Ensifer sp. PDNC004: one gene and its partner. The protein of the gene in region 1 interacts with the protein of each later gene in a pairwise test. Links are inferred from orthologs where the notes say so. Each region holds a gene or a part of one and is shown in the gene's direction. Other genes may lie near its edges.

Region 1 (7,370 bases):
AGGTAGTTGATGGTTTCGCTGTCGACCGGGAAGAAGCCGCAGGTCGCGCCGTATTCCGGGCCCATGTTGCCGATGGTGGCGCGGTCGGCGAGCGTCATGTTGTCGAGGCCCGGGCCGAAGAATTCGACGAACTTCGAGACAACGCCCTTCTTGCGCAGCATCTGGACGACCATGAGCACGAGGTCGGTCGCGGTAACGCCTTCCTTGAGCTTGCCGGTCAGCTTGAAGCCGATGACCTCGGGCAGAAGCATGGAGACCGGCTGGCCGAGCATCGCGGCTTCCGCCTCGATACCGCCGACGCCCCAGCCGAGAACGCCGAGACCGTTGATCATGGTGGTGTGGCTGTCGGTGCCGACGCAGGTATCCGGGTAGGCGGTGATCTCGCCATCTTCTTCACGGGTCCAGACGGTCTGGCCCAGATACTCCAGATTGACCTGGTGACAGATGCCGGTGCCCGGAGGCACGACGCGGAAGTTCTTGAATGCCTGCTGGCCCCACTTCAGGAAGCGGTAGCGCTCGCCGTTGCGCTCGTATTCGAGTTCGACGTTGCGGGCAAAGGCGTTCGGCGTGCCGAATTCGTCGACGATGACCGAGTGGTCGATGACGAGGTCGACGGGAACGAGCGGGTTGATCTTCTCCGGGTCGCCGCCGAGCGAGACCATGGCGTCGCGCATCGCGGCGAGGTCGACGACGGCCGGAACGCCGGTGAAGTCCTGCATCAGCACGCGGGCCGGACGGTAGGCGATCTCGTTTTCAGCCGTGCCCTTGTCGTTGAGCCAGGCGGCAATGTTCTCGATGTCCTTCTTGGTGACGGAGCGGCCATCTTCGTTGCGCAGCAGGTTCTCGAGCAGAACCTTCATCGAGTAGGGAAGCTTGGATACGCCGGCGAGACCGTTCGCCTCAGCCTTGGGCAGGCTGTAATAGACGTAGTCCACACCGTTGACGGTGAGCGTGGAGCGACAATTGAAGCTATCTAGGGACTTGGACACTGGATAATACCCCGTTCCGTCTGATCGCCAAAAACTGACGTACGAACGCCCGAGCGCCTGTGAAGCGCGAATTGGGATGCGGGTGCGGCCATTTCCGCTGTCCGTACGTGGAAAATCATTCCATGTTCGGCGCTAGGATGAAATTCACGCCGACCGCTGGCGTGTTGGCCGCCTTATAGATAATTTCTCCAAAACGTGCCAGAGCAACGAAGGTCGAAAGGGGACTTTTTTTGCCCTGCGACAAAGAGAGTGAAGGGAAGCTGATAGTTCATGCGCCTCATGGCTGAAGGGTTGAGCGCGAAGCGCGGTGAGGATCTGATTTTTAACGATATTTCCTTTGTTCTCGGCGCCTTCGAAGCCCTTGTCGTGACAGGCCCGAACGGGTCGGGAAAGTCGACTTTGCTGCGGGTTCTGGCGGGGTTGTTGAGGCCCGAAAGCGGGCATCTGAAACTTGAGAATGCCCCCCCGGAAATAGCCCATCCATCCGAGATCAGCCACTATCTCGGACACCGCAACGCGATGAAGCGCGAACTGACCGTCGCGGAAAATCTCTCCTTCTGGCGGGACTTCATGGGTGATTCACCAGGAGGGAAGGGCGCGACGCTCACCGAGGCCGTCGAAGCGGTCGGCTTGCCGGATATCGCTCATCTGCCCTTCGGCTATCTCTCGGCCGGACAGCAGCGGCGCATGGCGATGGCGAAGCTGCTCATTGCCTATCGGCCGATCTGGATCCTCGACGAGCCGACAGCAGCCCTTGACGCCGGCGCCGACCGGCTGTTTGCCGACCTGGTGAAGGCGCATCTTGGCAAGGGCGGCATCGTCATTGCGGCGACCCACCAGCCGCTCGGGCTCGACCGCACGAAGGAACTGCACATGACGGGGTTCGAGCATCTGGCGGGAGACCACTGGCATGATGCATAGGGACGCGATGCCTGGACGCCCATTGCCGGAAAACGCGCCCGTGCCCAGCCGGACACTGCCGCTATGATCGCGCTCTTCTTCCGCGATCTCAAGCTGTCGATCCGCGCCGGCGGCGGGGCGATGATCGGCGTGCTCTTTTTCATGACGGTGGTGGCGGTCATTCCCTTCGGCGTCGGTCCGGACCTGAACCTGCTTTCGCGCATCGGACCCGCCATTCTCTGGATTGGGGCGCTGCTCGCCTCGCTGCTCGGACTCGACCGGCTGTTCCAGGCCGAGCGCGACGACGGCTCGCTCGACCTGATGCTGATGCAGGAAACGCCGCTGCTTGCCACCGTCTTCGTCAAATGCGCGGCCCATTGGGCGGCGACCGGCCTGCCGCTGGTGATCGCCTCGCCGTTGCTCGGGCTCTTCATGAACATGAGCGAGATCGCCATCGGCGCCACCATGCTGACGCTTCTGATCGGCACGCCGGCGATCACCTTCATCGGTGCAGTGGGTGCTGCCGTTGCCGTGTCGCTGCCGCGTGGGGGGCTGCTGGTATCGATCCTGGTGCTGCCGCTGGCGATCCCGGTGCTGATCTTCGGTGTCAGCGCCGTCTATGCGGCGATCGAGGATCCGGCCCCGTTCCTGCCGCCATTGATGATCCTTGCGGCGATCACCCTGTTCTTCGCCGTCATCGGCCCGGTCGCCGCCGCTGCCGCCCTTCGGCACGCGTCCGATTGACGCAATCGCGCCAGAACGGGCGAAAGTGTTTGCGGCGTTCCCATGGATTTGGCGCTAAACTGTTCAGATCGAACACATTTATGGTCCGCGCTCCAACTCGATCGTGATCGGGCGATTGACGCGGATCAATTGCAGCCGGGCGCCTTAAGCGTTAAAGAGCCAACATGAGCGAAAACAGCCTGGCCATCCGCAAATTCAGCGATCTCGCCAACCCGACGCGGTTCCTGGCGCTGGCCGACCGTCTGCTGCCCTGGCTCGCCGGGCTGACGGCGCTGTTCTTCGTTGCCGGCCTCTGGCTTTCCTTCACGACGGAAGGCGACTACCAGCAGGGCGAGACGGTGCGCATCATGTATGTGCACGTGCCGGCCGCCTGGCTGTCGATGATGTGTTATTCGGTGATGGCGCTCGCCGCCCTCGGTACGCTCGTCTGGCGCCATCCGCTTGCCGACGTCTCCTCGCGCGCAGCAGCGCCGATCGGTGCCTGTTTCACCTTCCTGGCGCTCGTCACCGGCTCGCTCTGGGGCAAGCCGATGTGGGGCACCTGGTGGGTCTGGGACGCGCGGCTGACCTCGGTCTTCGTGCTGTTTCTCATGTATCTCGGGTTGATGGCGCTCAACCGCGCGATCGACGATCCCGCCCGGTCCTCCAAGGTTTCGGCCATTCTGGTCCTGGTCGGCTTCGTCAACATCCCGATCATCAAGTTCTCGGTCGAATGGTGGAACACGCTGCACCAGCCGGCGAGCGTCATGCGGCTCGACGGGCCGACGATCGATCCGGAGTTCCTGCGACCGCTGATCGTGATGGCGATCGCATTTACGCTGCTGTTCTTCACGCTGCACATCGCCGCCATGCGCAACGAGATCCTGCGCCGGCGCGTGATCGCGCTGAGGCGGCTTGCCGCGCGTGCGGCCGGCCGGGGAGCCCGCACGAAATGATGAGCCACGCCGCCTACGTCTTTACGAGCTACGGGATTGCGACGCTGACGGTGCTCGGGCTGATCGCCTGGGTCGTCCTCGACGGTCGCGCCCGCCGTCGCGAACTGGCTGAACTCGAGGCTTCCGGCATTCGCCGACGCTCGGCCGGTCAGGGCCCGGGAGAAACGCCATGAGAAACATCCCCGCTCCGCGCGGAGAGGAGCGCAAGCCCGGGCCGATGCGCTTCGTGCTGGCGGCGTTGCCGCTGATCATCTTCGCCGGGCTTGCAGCGATCTTCTGGAGCCAGCTCAACTCCGGCAAGGACGTGAGCGAAATCCCCTCGGCGCTGATCGGCACCAAGGCCCCGAAGCTCGACATGCCGGTGCTCGAAGGCGCGACCCGTGACGGCCAGCCGATGCCGGCTTTGACCGATCAGGCGATCAAGGGCAAGCTGACGCTCGTCAACGTCTGGGCCTCCTGGTGTGTGCCGTGCCGGCAGGAGCACCCCTTTATCCTGGAACTGTCGAAGGATCCGCGGCTGACCGTCGTCGGCATCAACTACAAGGACCAGAACGAAAACGCGCTCAGGTTCCTCGGTGAGCTCGGCAATCCCTTCTCAGCCATCGGCGTCGATCCGCGCGGCAAGGCGGCGATCGACTGGGGCGTCTACGGTATTCCGGAGTCCTATCTCGTCGGCGCTGACGGCACGATCCTCTACAAGCGCGTCGGCCCGTTCGACGAAAACAGCGTGAAAACCGGTCTGCTGCCGGCGATCGAGAAGGCGACTGCGGGTTCGTAACCGCTCCCGGCATTGGCTCTTGATTCGGACGGTGAGGGTATTGTTCCTCATCCGCCTGCCGGCATCTTCTCCCCGCTTGTAAGCAAAAGGTCGGGGCGCGGAATGAGAGGCAAATCATCCGCGCGGATGTGGGCCGCAACGCCGCCGGGCGAACTCGGCTAGATCCCTGCCTGCCAATCCCGGACCGCATCCAACGGCCAGACGAGCATCAGCACGTTGAGCGTGAGGTTGTCTCGGATCAGCCAGCCGGTGAAGAGCTCGAAGACGATGGCGACCGTCACGGTCAGCCAGACCGGCATGCGGGCGGCAAACAGGAAGCCGGCCGCCATGGCCAGCGTATCCATCGTCGAATTCAGGATGCTGTCGCCGAAATAGTCGAGCGAGATCGTTGCCGAGCGGTAGCGGTTGATCACCATCGGCGTGTTTTCGGCGATCTCCCAGGCGGATTCGATCACGGTCCCAAGGAAGAGTTTTGCCGTCAGCGGCCTGCCGCGCAGGAGCAGATGGCCGAGGCCGTAGAACAGGAAGCCGTGGATGATGTGCGACGGCGTGTACCAGTCGGCGATGTGCTGAGAGTTGCCGCTGGATTTGGCGACCGGCTCGAACAGTTTGACGTAGCCGCATTCGCAGATCCAGAGACGACCCATCAGATGCTGGGTGATGATCTGGATGACGAGAACAGCAAGACAGGCGGCGAGCCAGAGGAGTGCGTGCCGATTGCGGCTGTCATTCTCCTCGAGCATCGTGCTCACTCGGCGTTCTCCTGGTCAAGCGAGTGCTTCATGATCAGCGGCATCTGGGCGAGCGTGAACAGAATGGTGATCGGCATCGTGCCCCAGACCTTGAAGGCGACCCAGAAATCGGTCGAGAACGAGCGCCAGACCACTTCGTTGAGCACAGCCAGGAACAGGAAGAACACGCCCCAGCGCAGCGTCAGCTTGCGCCAGCCGGCCTCGTCGAGCTTGAAGGCGGAGTGGAAGACGTAGCCGAGCAGCGACTTGCCGAACAGCAGGCCGCCGAGCAGGATCGCGCCGAACAGCGTGTTGACGATCGTCGGCTTCATCTTGATGAAGGTGTCGTTCTGCAGCCAGAGCGTCAGCGCGCCGAAGACGAAGACGACGATGCCCGAAATCAGCGGCATCATCGGCAGGGTGCGGGTCAGCACCCAGGAGACGGCAAGCGCGATCGCGGTCGCGGCCATGAAGAGGCCGGTGGCGATGAAGATCGGACCGCCGAGCTCGGCAAGCGCCGGAAAATGCCCGGCCAGCCATTCGCCGCGCGAGTTGGCAAAGAAGAAGACCATCAGCGGCCCAAGCTCCAGCACCATCTTGAGCAAGGGGCTGACTTCCTTCTGCGGCTTGGAAGCCTCGATCGACGACATCTGGGGGTCCTGTTTCTGCATGTACCTGCTGCTCATAACACCAGCTTTGCGGCAAAACCATATCAAGGCAACGGGCCGGCGCAACTACGCGCGGGCCCGATCGCCCCGTCAGGCGGCAACGCCGGCGATCGCCTCGGCAAAATCCTTGGCTTCGAAGGGTTCGAGATCGTCGATGCCTTCGCCGACACCGATGAAATAGACCGGCAGCTTGTGCTTGGCAGAGATGGCCACGAGGATGCCGCCGCGCGCCGTGCCGTCCAGCTTGGTCATGATCAGTCCACTGACGCCGGCGACGTTGCGGAAGATCTCGACCTGCTGCAGCGCGTTCTGGCCGGTGGTGGCGTCGAGCGTCTGCAGCACGGTGTGCGGCGCATCCGGATCGAGCTTGCCGAGCACGCGCACGATCTTTTCGAGTTCGGCCATCAGCTCCGCCTTGTTCTGCAGGCGGCCGGCCGTGTCGATGATCAGCACGTCGGACTTCTTCTCGCGCGCCTGCTGGAAGGCTTCATAGGCGAGGCCAGCGGCGTCGGCGCCGAGTTTGGAGGAAACGATTTCGGAGTTGGTGCGCTCGGCCCAGATCTTCAGCTGCTCGATCGCGGCGGCCCGGAAGGTGTCGCCGGCGGCGAGCATGACCTTCAGGCCCGCGCCGGAAAGCTTGGCGGCGAGCTTGCCGATCGTCGTGGTCTTGCCGGTGCCGTTGACGCCGACCACAAGGATGACGTGCGGCTTGTGGCTGAGATCGAGTTCCAGCGGCTTGGCGACGGGCGAAAGCACCTTGGTGATCTCGCCGGCCATGATGCGCGAAACGTCCTCGCCCGAGACATCCTTGCCGTAGCGTTCCGAGGCGAGCGTGTCGGTGATGCGCATCGCGGTTTCGACGCCGAGGTCGGCCTGGATCAGCAGGTCTTCGAGGTCCTGCAACGTCGCTTCGTCGAGCTTGCGCTTGGTGAACAGGCTGGCGATCTGGCCGGTCAGTTGCGACGAGGTGCGCGCAAGGCCGCGGCGCAGGCGCTGGTACCAGCTGAGCTTTTCCTTCGGCGCGGCGACGGGTTCTTCCTTGGGCTTGCGCTCGCTGGCCGAGAAGCCTTTGGGGAGAGCGGAGGCGGCAGTGGGCTCGGCCTCGGTTGTCTCGGTCGATGGGGTTTCGGCCGCTCCTGCCGTGTCGGTCTCCGCGGTCTCGACGCTCTCGCGGAGCGCTGCGGCTGCGGCTTCATCCCCCTCTGCCCTGTCGGGCATCTCCTCGACAGGGGGGGAGATTGCGCTGGGCTCGCTCTCGAGCTCGGAAGCGAGCGTTTCGGTCGTTGCTTCCACTTCGACATCGTTGGCGTCGGCTGGCAACGTGTCCGCGGTGTTTTCGATGGTCTCCGCGTGAGCGGCTGCGAGCGTGTCTTCCTCGGTTGCCGGGCTTTCGCTGGCAACTGGTTCCGCAGTCTCGGTAGCTGCTACCGCTTCTTCTGCCGCAGCCTCGGCCTCCGTCGGCTCTCCCTTCTTGTGGGGGAGATGTCCCGAAGAAACAGAGCGGGGTATCTCGGTCTCGGTCTCGGCTGGTGTTACCTCAGCCTCGACCGGGGCGGCATCGTCACGCGCCAGTTCCTCGGCATCATCCGAAGCCGGGCCGCCGGCGGTCTCGATCTCGGCTTCCA
Region 2 (7,545 bases), 1.3 Mb from region 1 along the record:
AGCCCGCAGCTTGGCGACCTCCGGTTCTCGCAGCCGCAGACCGGCTGGTACTGGATCGTCGATCCGATCGGCGAGTTCGACACGCCGCCTTTGATCTCGACCTCGCTCGGCAACGGCAAGCTGCCGATCGCCAGCGTCGACGAGGTGCCCTTCGATACCGGCTATGTCCGCTTCTACACCACCAAGGATCCCTTCGGGAACGAGGTCGAGGTCTCCGAGACCGAGGTCGTTCTCGACATCCAGGGCCACACGGCGCGCTTTCGCGTGGCGGGCAACCGCGATGTGCTCGAGGCCGACATCAACCGCTTCACCCGCAACCTGACGATCGCGCTCTCCATCTTCGGTCTTGGTGGGCTTGGCGTGAACGCGCTCACCATCCTCTTCGGTCTTAGGCCTCTCGATGAGGTCCGGCGCTCGATGGAAAAGATCCGCGCCGGCGAAAGCGAACGCTTGGATGGCGCATTCCCGCGCGAGATCCAGCCGCTCGCCAACGAGGTCAACGCCCTGATCGACAGCAACCGCCGCATCGTCGAGCGCGCCCGCATGCAGGTCGGCAATCTCGCCCATTCGCTGAAGACGCCGATCGCGGTGTTGCTGAACGAGGCGCGGGTGCTCGAGGCATCGCACGGCGAGCTGGTGCGCACCCAGGTCGATGCGATGCAGACCCAGGTTCAGTCCTATCTGAGCCGCGCCCGGATCGCGGCGCAGCGTGAGTCCGTGCTGGCGCGGACCGAAGCGCAGCCGGCGCTCGAACGCCTCGTGCGCGTCATGCGCAAGCTCAATCCGGAAAAGCAGGTTCATCTGTCTATCAACCCGCCGGGACTGGTTCTTGCCATGGAGCTGCAGGACGTCGAGGAGACCGTCGGCAACCTGCTCGAAAATGCCGCCCGCCACGCCCGAGCCGAGGTATGGCTGAACGTCAGGCCGGCGCCGAGCGAGGTTCATGCCAAGGAACCAGGACGGCAGTGGATCGTTCTCGATGTCGACGACGATGGGCCGGGGCTCAACCCCGACCAGATCGCCGTGGCGATGAAGCGCGGCAAGCGGCTCGACGAAAGCAAGCCGGGAACCGGGCTCGGTCTTTCGATCGTCAGCGAGATCGTTCGGGAGTACCAGGGCACCATCACCCTGTCGCGGCGGGACGAGGGAGGCTTGCGGGCGGAACTGGTTTTGCCGGCGGCCGTTTAGAGGGTGCGGGAGAAATACGTGGGTCTGGCGTCGCTCGCTTGCGAATCCATCGTGATTTAGGGGTCACACCCGTGCTTGAAAATGTCACACCCGCAGGGCCCGCCGTTGCCTCGGCACGCGGGGAATGCCAAAAGAAAATCAAGGACTAGTCGTCACCGTGCTCGAATGGAACGAGCTTAAGGATGCGACTTCGGATAGGATGATTGAGTGTCGCGGATCATGAGGAACCAGGCAGAAATGACACGGGCTATTGTCGTCGGCGGCAGGATCGTTGTGGTCGCTTCGGCCGTCGCACTGGCCGGATGCGGCACGACGGGCAGCAAGGGTGCGGCCGCCAGCCTCGGCTCGACGGCGACGCGCGGTGCCACCTCGACCAATTACATCGCGGCACTCCAGGGCGGGGTGATCGCGCGTCTTACCGATCTCGACATCGGAGCATCGGACCGCCAGCGGGCCCTGGAGGCGGAGTACCGCGCACTTGAAGCGGCCCCCGGTGGCCAGCCGGTGACCTGGGACGGGCGCGGCGTCAACGGTTCGGTCGTTGCAGCCGCTCCCTATCAGGTCGGGTCGCAGAACTGCCGCCAGTATAGCCACACGGTTACCGTCAAGGGCCAGCCGAAGACGGCGCGGGGCGCTGCCTGCCGCAACCCGGACGGCAGCTGGACGCCGCTGACCTGAGGCCTGGCGGGCCGGGTCTTCCGGATGCGCCCGGGCGGCTCGATCCGCCGTTGCGGCGAAACGCCTCAAATCTCCGTCATAAGGGGTTTTCGTGTTGGAATGGCATGGGGGCCATAGTATTGAGCTTCCATGTTGTTCTGGATCCTCGTCGCCACCCTGACGGCGGCTGTCGCTGCCGTGCTCATCCTGCCGCTGCTGCGGGCAGGGGAAGCCCCGTCGTCTCCCCACAGCCATGACATCGAAGTCTATCGCGACCAGCTCGAGGAGTTGAAGCGCGACCAGGACAGCGGTCTGATCGGCGGCGATGACGCCGAGCTTGCGCGCGCCGAAGTGGCGCGCCGGCTGCTGGCCGTTGGCGAGAGCGACAGCGAAGTGGCGCCGGCTGCTGCGCCGCGTCGCAGTGTCAGCCGTCTGGCCCAGGCCTTCGTGCTGCTCTGTCTTCCGGCCGTCGGGCTCTGTCTTTACTTGCTGACCGGCAGTCCGGGCCTTCCGGCGCAGCCGCTCGCCGCACGCCTGGCCGATCCCAATGGCGACATCAACATCCTGATTGCCAAGGCCGAGAACCACCTGGCGATAAACCCGAACGACGGCGCCGGCTGGGACCTGCTTGCGCCGATCTACATGCGCAACGGCCGCGTCGAAGATGCGGTCGATGCCTATGACCGGGCGATCCGCCTGCTCGGCCCGACGCCGGCACGTCTTGGCGGCTACGCCGAGGCAATGGTCGTGCAGTCCGACGGCGTCGTGACGAGCAAGGCGCAGGACGCGCTGAAGCAGGCGCTCGCGCTCGACCCCAATGACCCGCGCTCGGAATTCTATCTTGCCCTCGGCCTCAAGCAGGAAGGCAAGAACGCGGAAGCACTGACCGCCTTCAACCGGCTGGTCGCGACGTCGCCGGCCGACGCACCCTGGCTGCCGCTCGTCAAACAGCACGTGGCTGAATTGGGGGGCGCCACCAGCGCTGCAGCGCCGGGCAATCCGAGTGCCGATGATGTGGCTGCGGCCCAGAGCATGAGCGCCGGCGATCGCCAGGAAATGATCCGGGGTATGGTCGGCAGCCTCGAAAGCCGGCTGAAGGAAAATCCGGATAATCTCGAAGGCTGGGCGCGACTGATCCGCTCCCATGTTGTCCTTGATCAACGAGACAAGGCGCTGGCCGCGCTAAGGGAGGGCCTGAAAACCTTCCCGGCCGATGGCGACGGCGGCAAGCAGCTGCTGGCGCTGGCGCGTCAGCTCGGGATTGCCACCGACGGAGTAACGCAATGACGCGCAAACAAAAAAGACTGGCGATCATCGGCGGCGGTGTCGGCTTCCTGGTGCTTGCAGCCTTCCTCGTGATGTTCGCCTTCAGCCAGGCGATCGCCTATTTCTATGTGCCGAGCGACCTCGAAAAGGCCAACGTACCGCCGGGAACCCGCATCCGCCTCGGCGGCGTCGTCGAAGCCGGCTCCGTCAAGCGCGGCGACGGCAAGACGGTGACCTTCACCGTCACCGATACGCTGAGTGGCGTGCCGGTCACCTATACCGGTATCTTGCCCGACCTGTTCCGCGAGGGGCAGGGCGTGGTGACGGAGGGAACCTTCGTCGCGGGAAGCTCGGTCTTCGTGGCCGACTCGGTTCTCGCCAAGCATGACGAGACCTATATGCCCAAGGATGTCGCCGACCGTTTGAAGGCGCAGGGTGTCGAGCTCAGCGGGAAGGAAACCATCAAGTGATCATCGAGCTCGGACACTACGCTCTGGTTCTGGCGCTGGCGACTGCGGTCATTCAGGCGGCCCTACCGATCCTCGGCGCACGGCTGAACGATCGCGGCCTGATGGAGCTGGCCTCCAGTGCCGCCGTCGCCTGCTTTCTGCTCGTCGCTTTCGCCTTTACCGTCCTCACCTTCGCCTACGTGACCTCGGACTTCTCCGTCCGCAACGTCTGGGAAAACTCCCATTCGCTGAAGCCGCTGATCTACAAGATCTCGGGCGTCTGGGGGAACCATGAAGGCTCGATGCTGCTTTGGCTGTTGATCCTGACGTTCTTCTCGGCGCTGGTTGCCGCCTTCGGGCGCAACCTGCCTGAGACGCTGAAGGCAAACGTGCTTGCCGTCCAGGCCTGGATCGCGATGGCCTTCGCGCTCTTCATCTTGCTGACGTCCAATCCGTTCGCGCGGTTGATGCCGGCGCCGGGCGAGGGCAAGGACCTGAACCCGATCCTGCAGGATGTCGGTCTCGCCATCCATCCGCCGCTGCTCTATCTCGGTTACGTCGGTTTCTCCGTCTGCTTCTCCTTTGCCATCGCGGCCTTGATTGAGGGCCGGATCGACGCGGCCTGGGCGCGTTGGGTCCGGCCCTGGACGCTTGCCGCCTGGACCTTCCTCACCGCCGGCATTTCGATGGGCTCCTACTGGGCCTATTACGAGCTCGGCTGGGGCGGCTGGTGGTTCTGGGATCCGGTCGAAAACGCCTCCTTCATGCCCTGGCTTGCGGGAACCGCGCTTTTGCACTCCGCGCTGGTCATGGAAAAGCGCGAGGCGCTTAAGATCTGGACGGTGCTTCTCGCGATCATGACCTTCTCGCTGTCGCTGCTCGGCACCTTCCTCGTGCGTTCGGGTGTCCTGACCTCGGTTCACGCCTTTGCGACCGACCCGACCCGCGGCATCTTCATCCTCGCCATTCTCGTCTTCTTCATCGGCGGCGCGTTCACGCTCTTCGCCTTGCGCGCTTCGCATCTGAAGGCCGGCGGTATCTTCGCGCCGATCTCGCGCGAGGGCGCGCTGGTCTTCAACAACCTCATCCTGACGACGGCGACGGCGACGGTCCTGACCGGCACGCTCTATCCGTTGGTGCTCGAAGCACTGACCGGAGACAAGATCTCGGTCGGCCCGCCCTTCTTCAACATGACCTTCGGCCTCTTGATGCTGCCGCTGCTCTTTGCCGTGCCCTTCGGCCCGCTGCTTGCCTGGAAGCGCGGCGACTTTGCCGGCGTTTCGCAGAGGCTCTTCGCAGCGGTCGCCATCGGCCTGCTCTTCGGTGTCGCCTATTATTACTTCATGAACGGCGGGCCGGTTCTTGCACTCTTCGGCATTGCCCTTGGCGTCTACGTGATCGTCGGGTCGTTGACGGACCTGGCGCTGCGCTCCGGCCTCGGCAAGGTCGCAGGCAACGTCGCCTGGCGGCGCTTCTCTGGCCTGCCGCGTTCGGCTTTCGGCACGGCGCTTGCGCATATCGGCCTTGGCGTCACCCTGATCGGCATCGTCGCCGTCACGGCCTTCGAGACCGAAACCGTCGTGGAGATGAAGCCGGGCATGACGGTCGATGCCGGCGGCTACACCCTGCGCTTCGATGGTATGCGCAATGGCAGCGGCCCGAACTATTCCGAGGAGTCCGGCCACTTCACCATCAGCCGCGGCGGTGTTGCTATTGACGAGGTCTGGTCATCGAAGCGCCTCTACCAGGCGCGCCGCATGCCGACGACGGAAGCCGGCATCCGCACCTTCGGCTTGAGCCAGCTCTATGTCTCGCTCGGCGACCAGATCAGCGAAGGCGGTATCGTCGTGCGCATCTGGTGGAAGCCGATGATCCTATGCATCTGGGGTGGCACCCTGTTCATGATGGCGGGCGGCTTCGTCTCCCTGAGTGATCGCCGCCTGCGCGTCGGCGCACCTACCAAGGCCAAGCGACCGAAGACGGTGCCGGTGGGGGCTGCGGAATGAACCGCCTGCTCCTGGCACTCCTGCTTCTGTTCGCGCCTGTCGACTCGGCCTTTGCCGTCAACCCGGATGAGGTGCTTGCCGATCCCGCGCTCGAAGCGCGGGCGCGGGCGATCTCGGCGGAACTGCGCTGCATGGTCTGCCAGAACCAGTCGATCGACGATTCCAACGCCGAGCTTGCCAAGGACCTGCGGGTGCTCGTGCGTGAGCGGCTGGCCAACGGCGACAGCGACACGGCCGTCATCGATTACGTCGTGTCCCGCTATGGCGAATTCGTATTGCTGAAGCCGCGCTTCGAGACGAAGACGCTGATCCTTTGGGGCATGCCGGCGACCCTGCTCCTCGTCGGGGCGATTACGCTTGTTATCGCCTCTCGCCGTCGCGGCGCCCAGGTAAAAGGGACGCCGCTTTCCGAGGACGAGAAGGAAAAGCTGAAGAAGCTGCTTCAGCCTTAACGCGGCGCTCGCCAAACGCGCATCCGTTGCACCGGCCCCGCACTAATCTTTTGATATCGCTGGAGATCCCCTCCAGTGGCGGGCAATGCCGTTCGCGCCAACGCGCAATTCCCGGTAGGCACTTAGCCAAGCCCGAGCCAGCTCTTCACAACATTACCAAAAATTCATTTTCCGGACAGAACTCAGTAAGGTCCCATCCGTTACATCTTTGGTCATCGGCTGTTCCTCCAGTCAGCCAAAACGAATTCCGCCTTCCCTGAGGCGGTTTCGCAACCAGGTTTCGGTGCCGTCTTCGACGGCATCAAGGAAGAGAAAAGGCAAAACGGATGTTTACGACCAAATCCCTGCGTCCCTCCCTCAAGACCGTTCTGAAGACCTCGACCGTCGCCGGCCTTGCCGCCGTCATGCTGACCTCGGGTCTGCCGGCCAGCATCTCGCAATCCTTTGCCGATCCGGTGAAGGTAGAAGCGCCGTCGGTGCCGAGCTTCGCCAACGTCGTCGAGGCCGTTTCGCCGGCGGTCGTTTCGGTCCGCGTCCAGTCGCGTGCCAATCCGGTGTCGGAAGACGGAAGCGGTTTCGACTTCAATTTCAACGGTCGCGGTTTCGATGATCTGCCGGAAGACCATCCGCTGAAGCGTTTCTTCAAGGAATTCGGCCCGCGCGGCGACGACCGTGCCGACCGCGGCCCCGGCCGTCGTGGCCCGAATGGCGAAGGCCGCCTGCGTCCGACCGCTCAGGGCTCCGGCTTCTTCATCTCCGATGACGGTTACCTCGTCACCAACAACCACGTCGTTTCCGATGGCTCGGCCTTCACCGTCATCCTCAACGACGGCACCGAACTCGACGCCAAGCTGGTCGGCAAGGACAGCCGCACGGATCTCGCCGTGCTCAAGGTCGACGACAAGCGCAAGTTCACCTATGTCAGCTGGGCCGACGACAGCAAGGTCCGTGTCGGCGACTGGGTGGTTGCCGTCGGCAATCCCTTCGGTCTCGGCGGTACGGTAACCTCGGGCATCGTCTCGGCGCGTGGCCGCGACATCGGCTCCGGCCCCTATGACGATTACCTGCAGGTCGACGCGGCAGTGAACCGCGGCAACTCGGGTGGCCCGACCTTCAACCTCTCCGGCGAAGTCGTCGGCATCAACACGGCGATCTTCTCGCCGTCGGGCGGTGGCAACGTCGGTATCGCCTTTGCCATCCCGTCAACCGTTGCCAAGGATGTGGTTGCCGACCTGATCAAGGACGGTTCGGTTTCCCGCGGCTGGCTTGGCGTGCAGATCCAGCCCGTCACCAAGGACATCGCCGAATCGCTCGGCCTTTCGGAAGCAAGCGGCGCGCTCGTCGTCGAGCCGCAGGCCGGTTCGCCGGGCGAAAAAGCCGGCATCAAGAAGGGCGATGTCGTAACCGCGCTGAACGGCGATACGGTCAAGGATCCGCGTGACCTTGCCCGCAAGGTTGCGGCGATCCGCCCGGGCACCACGGTCGACCTGGCCCTGTGGCGCGACGGCAAGGCGGAAACCGTCAAGC

What was found.
Region 2: the proteins of JVX98_RS23130 (region 1) and ccmE interact in binary tests that used the Escherichia coli proteins (3 or more experiments, as listed by UniProt). The link is inferred for Ensifer sp. PDNC004 from one-to-one orthologs.

What each region holds. Positions count from the first base shown.
Region 1 is NZ_CP070353.1:3,073,062-3,080,431, forward strand. The notes cover bases 1,859-4,682. They hold JVX98_RS23130 (heme ABC transporter permease), read left to right. Parts: upstream 1,859-2,797; coding sequence 2,798-3,568; downstream 3,569-4,682. Other genes in these bases: ccmA (heme ABC exporter ATP-binding protein CcmA), read left to right, coding at 1,859-1,910; ccmB (heme exporter protein CcmB), read left to right, coding at 1,974-2,633; ccmD (heme exporter protein CcmD), read left to right, coding at 3,565-3,741; JVX98_RS23140 (DsbE family thiol:disulfide interchange protein), read left to right, coding at 3,738-4,346; JVX98_RS23145 (DUF2585 domain-containing protein), read right to left, coding at 4,505-4,682. Outside these bases: aconitate hydratase AcnA, read right to left, coding at 1-989; more of ccmA, read left to right, coding at 1,260-1,858; more of JVX98_RS23145, read right to left, coding at 4,683-5,089; JVX98_RS23150 (septation protein A), read right to left, coding at 5,095-5,727; signal recognition particle-docking protein FtsY, read right to left, coding at 5,836-7,370. UniProt on the Escherichia coli protein: Required for the export of heme to the periplasm for the biogenesis of c-type cytochromes.
Region 2 is NZ_CP070353.1:1,769,608-1,777,152, reverse strand. The notes cover bases 1,856-4,854. They hold ccmE (cytochrome c maturation protein CcmE), read left to right. Parts: upstream 1,856-3,128; coding sequence 3,129-3,581; downstream 3,582-4,854. Other genes in these bases: JVX98_RS16845 (heme lyase CcmF/NrfE family subunit), read left to right, coding at 3,578-4,854; ccmI (c-type cytochrome biogenesis protein CcmI), read left to right, coding at 1,996-3,132; JVX98_RS16860 (hypothetical protein), read left to right, coding at 1,856-1,866. Outside these bases: JVX98_RS16865 (HAMP domain-containing sensor histidine kinase), read left to right, coding at 1-1,188; more of JVX98_RS16860, read left to right, coding at 1,426-1,855; more of JVX98_RS16845, read left to right, coding at 4,855-5,566; JVX98_RS16840 (cytochrome c-type biogenesis protein), read left to right, coding at 5,563-6,018; JVX98_RS16835 (Do family serine endopeptidase), read left to right, coding at 6,345-7,545. UniProt on the Escherichia coli protein: Heme chaperone required for the biogenesis of c-type cytochromes. Transiently binds heme delivered by CcmC and transfers the heme to apo-cytochromes in a process facilitated by CcmF and CcmH.